2 regions of the Henriciella litoralis genome follow, and region 1 is predicted to be linked to the other one. Evidence: riboswitches for the same ligand, from Rfam matches in the RefSeq annotation. Region 1 holds a riboswitch; the other holds the start of a gene.
The links. Region 1 has a riboswitch for cobalamin ahead of B8783_RS00285 (TonB-dependent receptor plug domain-containing protein). Riboswitches for the same ligand answer to the same signal wherever they lie in the genome.

Region 2: another riboswitch for cobalamin. It lies ahead of B8783_RS18005 (TonB-dependent receptor plug domain-containing protein); the one in region 1 lies ahead of B8783_RS00285 (TonB-dependent receptor plug domain-containing protein).

The regions. Positions count from the first base shown of each region.
Region 1 covers NZ_NCSS01000004.1:43,907-46,104, reverse strand. Annotated here, with positions in the region: gene B8783_RS00290 (mechanosensitive ion channel family protein) at 1-668, opposite strand, end outside; cobalamin riboswitch at 810-999, shown strand; gene B8783_RS00285 (TonB-dependent receptor plug domain-containing protein) at 1,138-2,198, shown strand, end outside.
Region 2 covers NZ_NCSS01000006.1:2,983,360-2,985,557, forward strand. Annotated here, with positions in the region: gene B8783_RS18000 (YceI family protein) at 1-420, opposite strand, end outside; cobalamin riboswitch at 576-764, shown strand; gene B8783_RS18005 (TonB-dependent receptor plug domain-containing protein) at 936-2,198, shown strand, end outside.

The sequences.
Region 1 (2,198 bases):
AGATACCAGAAGACCGATCCGATGATGGTGCCCGATTTCCGGGTCCAGTTCTGGAAGGGTTTCTCGATGAAATAGGTGAGCGGCACGATAAGGCGGCGCCGGTCCCAGATGCGGATGACGACGTAGAAGAGATCGATTTCCTCGATCCAGCCCCATTCGTTTTCAACGACGACAGCGTCCTCGATCCGGATCGGCTGGGTGAAAGCGATCTGGATGCCGGCGATGAGGTTGGACAGGACGGGCCGCGCGGCGAGGCCGACGGCGATACCAATGATACCGGCAGAGGCCAGAAGAGAAACGCCGAGCTGGCGCGCCCACGGCACCACGACAAGCGCGCTGGCCAGGGTAGCAATCGCGCCGACCACAACGATCACGCGGCGCATGACATCGAGCTTGGTCGCGATTCGGCGCGCTTCGAGATTGTCGTCGACATCGATCTCAAGCCGGTTCATCCGGCGCATCAGCGAATAGTCGATCAAGGAGACGACCGCCCAGCCAATGGCGATGATCGTCAGGAATTTCACGCCGATGAGTGTTGCGGATGTATAATCGGTGTCCGGCCAGCCAAAGCTTGCGGCCGCCCAGAGTGCGGCGGCGGCGAGAAGGATAAGGATCGGCAGACGCAGGCGCGCCATCCAGGATGATTTCTTTGGCTTCGACGTTTTCATGCATCTCCCATCGGGACTGGTGACTGTTGGGATGTTTAGCAGATTGTCTGCTTTCCTGCCCGACACTGTGAGCAGAGACACGCCGCGATCAAAGCCGCTGCACGGTCTTTATGCAGGGCTTGCCGTGGGCCGCGCAACGGCGTAGAGACCGCCTCTGACGGTGCCTGTCCTCATGGGGGACGGGTGAAAAGGGAAGCCGGTGTAAATCCGGCGCTGTGCCCGCAACTGTAAGCGGCTAGCCCTCGCCAAGATGCCACTGGAGCAATCCGGGAAGGCGGCGAGAAGGTGAGCATCCGCGAAGTCAGGAGACCTGCCGTCACGTCGTTTGCCCGCCGCCGGGATCAGCGGACAGGCAGGCGGAGTATCCTCCGTTTCACGACACATTTCGCGTCGGACAGGTCCTGTCCGGCTGGTTTTGTGATCGGGCTGGCCTTGTGTGCCGGGCCCTGTGTTCCGAGGAGTTCGGACAATGATGTATAAGTTTATTCCGATGGGGCTGTTCGCCCTTGCCCTGCCAGCGACGGCACTGGCGCAGGAAATTGGCGAGCGCCGTCTCGACTCCGTGATGGTGTCCGGTTTGCGCCCGGTGATCGATTCGCGTCTGACCGAAGACGTGTCGATCCTGACCGAGGAAGACCTCGAAATCCGCGACACGCCTTATGTGGCAGACCAGCTGCGGGCGGTCCCCGGCGTGGCGGTCTCACGCTCTGGCACTGTCGGTGGTCTGACGCAGGTGCGTCTGCGCGGCGCGGAAGCGAACCATACGCTGGTGCTGGTCGACGGGATCGAGTTTTCCGATCCGGTGACCGGGGAAACCGATTTTGGCCTGCTGACATCGCTCGGCATTAGCCGCATCGAAGTCCTGCGGGGAGAGCAATCATCGCTCTACGGGTCTGATGCCATTGGCGGCGTCATCGGCATCTATACGAGCGAGGAAGAAGGCCTTCGTGGTGATTTCGAGATCGGCAGCCGGGAAACGGTCCGTGGCTCGATTGGCGGCGGGACTGACCTTGGCGGGTTTAATCTGCAAGCCGTCGCCTCTGGCTTTACGACGGACGGGTATGATGTGTCCGGCCGCAATGGCGAAGCGGATGGCTCGCGCAATGGCGGATTTCTGCTGAAAGGGCAGGGCGAGGTTTTTAGCGGATGGAAGCTGTCCACGCTGGCGAGCTATCGCGATACCTATGCCGAGAGCGATCCTGACCTCGATTTCGATGGCCAGCTGGACAATGCAGACCGCAAGACAGACGGCACGCAATGGATGGTCGGCGCGGCGCTGGCTGGCGAGACCGGCCCGATCGATCACATCTTCCGGGCGAACTACAATGATGTGAACCGGGAAAACCGGGCTGACGGAAAATTCACCGATGAAACAACGGGTCAGCGCACAAAGGTGTCGTGGAGCCCGTCTTACAGCAAGTCGGGTGTCGTCGCCTATGTCGCGAGCCTCCTGATCGATTATGAGCGCGAGGATTATGAGCGCGTCTCCACCGATCTGGCGTATGGCGATCCAAATCAGAGCAAGTCTTT
Region 2 (2,198 bases), on a different contig from region 1:
CACGCCGTGCAACGACAACTCGCCCGTGATCTCCGCCTTAGTGCGGCCACCGACCGGTAGATCGGCAAAAGCCTCCGGATCGACGGAGGCATTTATCGTGGCCACGGGATAGGTGCCGGTCTCAAAGAACATCTCTCGCATGCGCTCATTGCGCAGGTCGATCTTGGTTTCGACCTTGTCGAGCGGGATATCTATCTCGGCTTCGCCGTCAGGTGAAATCTGTCCTGAAAGACCTGCAAAAGTATGGCTTTCAATCAATTCACCTGCCTTGATTGAAGCGAACGCAATGCTCGACCCTGCGGTATCGAGCGACCATGTCGCTGAAACTGGTCTGGCGTCGGCCTGTTGGGCGTTTCCAGCTTCCGGTGTTCCCTGTCCACAACTTGCCGCCATAAGAATGGCCGCGGCCAAACCTGTCATTGCTTTCGCTCGCATATCGTCAACCTAACGCACTTGCTTTGAATTCCATCCGACTGTGAAGTGGGGGCTGCCCTCGTTCCGACCGCTTCACCACACGCAGCGTTGCACACTGACAGCGCCAACCGCAACCCAATTGACAATCTCTCGCACTTGCAGCATCCAGCGCCTCAGATGGTGCTCCCTTAACAGGGGGCTAAGAGGGAAGCCGGTGTAAATCCGGTGCTGTACCCGCAACTGTCAGCCAGGAGCTGATGGCCAACCAAGCCACTGGGGCACATGCCCTGGGAAGGCGGCCAAAGGCATTGATCGGCGAGCCAGGAGACCTGCCATCGCGTCGTTCGTCCGGAGACCGGGATAAGTTCTCTGAGGGCGGGAAGGCTGATGCCTCTCCTTTTGTAACGACACCCTGAAAACAGGCTGGCCGCCCGCATGAGCCATAGGCTCATGGGTCAGATATTGTCGTTATGAATTGCACCTGTCTTCACGGGCGGCGCGGTGCTGTGAGAGGAATACCCATGTATAAGACGGCTCTGCTCAGCGCGGCGGCCATCGGCATTGCTATGCCGGGTTTCGCGCAACAATCGGATACTGAAGAAAACAAGCTAGCTCCGATCATTGTCGAAGGCTCACGCCTCGACCAGACAGCCACAGAAGTCGGGTCCAGCGTCAGCATCATCTCTGCTGAAGATCTTGAAAAGCTCGACCTCGACTTCGCACTCGACGCAGTGGCCACAGCGCCCGGCGTCACGATAAATCAGAACGGCACCTTTGGCGGTTCAGCGAGCGTCCGCATCCGTGGGGCCTCGTCAGGGCAGACACTTGTCCTCATAGACGGCGTCCCGGTTGGCGATCCTTCGACGACAGATGGCAGCTTCAACTTCGCCTATCTCGACACCGCGAATATTGATCGGATCGAGGTTCTGAAAGGGCCGCAGTCGACGCTCTGGGGCTCAGACGCCATTGGCGGCGTGGTTTCCATCACGACTAAACAGCCCGACGATGGTTTCGGTGGCATGGCATTCGCCGAATACGGCTCGTTCAACACGCTGCGTGGCGGCGCTTCCGTGGAAGGCGCAAATGAGACCGGCGATTTCCGGCTGTCCGCGTCTGGCATTTCGACCGACGGCATCTCCAAGGCCGACGAAGAGAATGGCAACACGGAAGATGACGCTTACGAGTCGACCACCCTGTCTGCAAGGGGCGGGCTAAACCTGCCAGGCGATGCGCGGCTGCAGGCAAGTGTTCTCTATAACGATGCCGAGTCCGAGTATGACAGCTTCAACGGCGCGGCTCAGGGAAGCGTCGCCGATGGCGATGAAGTCACGCAGAATGAGACTTTGTCCGGTAATGTATCGCTGGAAGTGCCGCTGCTCGACGATCGTCTGGATAACCTGTTCCTCGTCGGCTACTCCGATATCACCCGCGAGAACTTCACGAATGGGGCGCAAAGCTATTTCGCTGAGGGCGACCGGGCGATCTTCCGGTATCAGGGCACGTTCGAGATCAACGACATGAACACGTTGTCGGTCGGCGCTGAGCGAGAAGAAACCTCAGCCAATGGCGAGGACGCTGATACAGACAGCCTGTTCGCCCTGTATGAATTCAAGCCTGTCGACTCTCTGACGCTGACAGCGGGCGTTCGCAATGATGATGACAGCCGCTTCGGATCTGAGACGACATCCCGCTTGGCAGCGGCTTGGAATCCGACCGAACAGGTTACCATTCGCTCAAGCTGGGGGCAGGGCTTCAAGGCGCCCAGCATCTTCCAGTCCACGTAT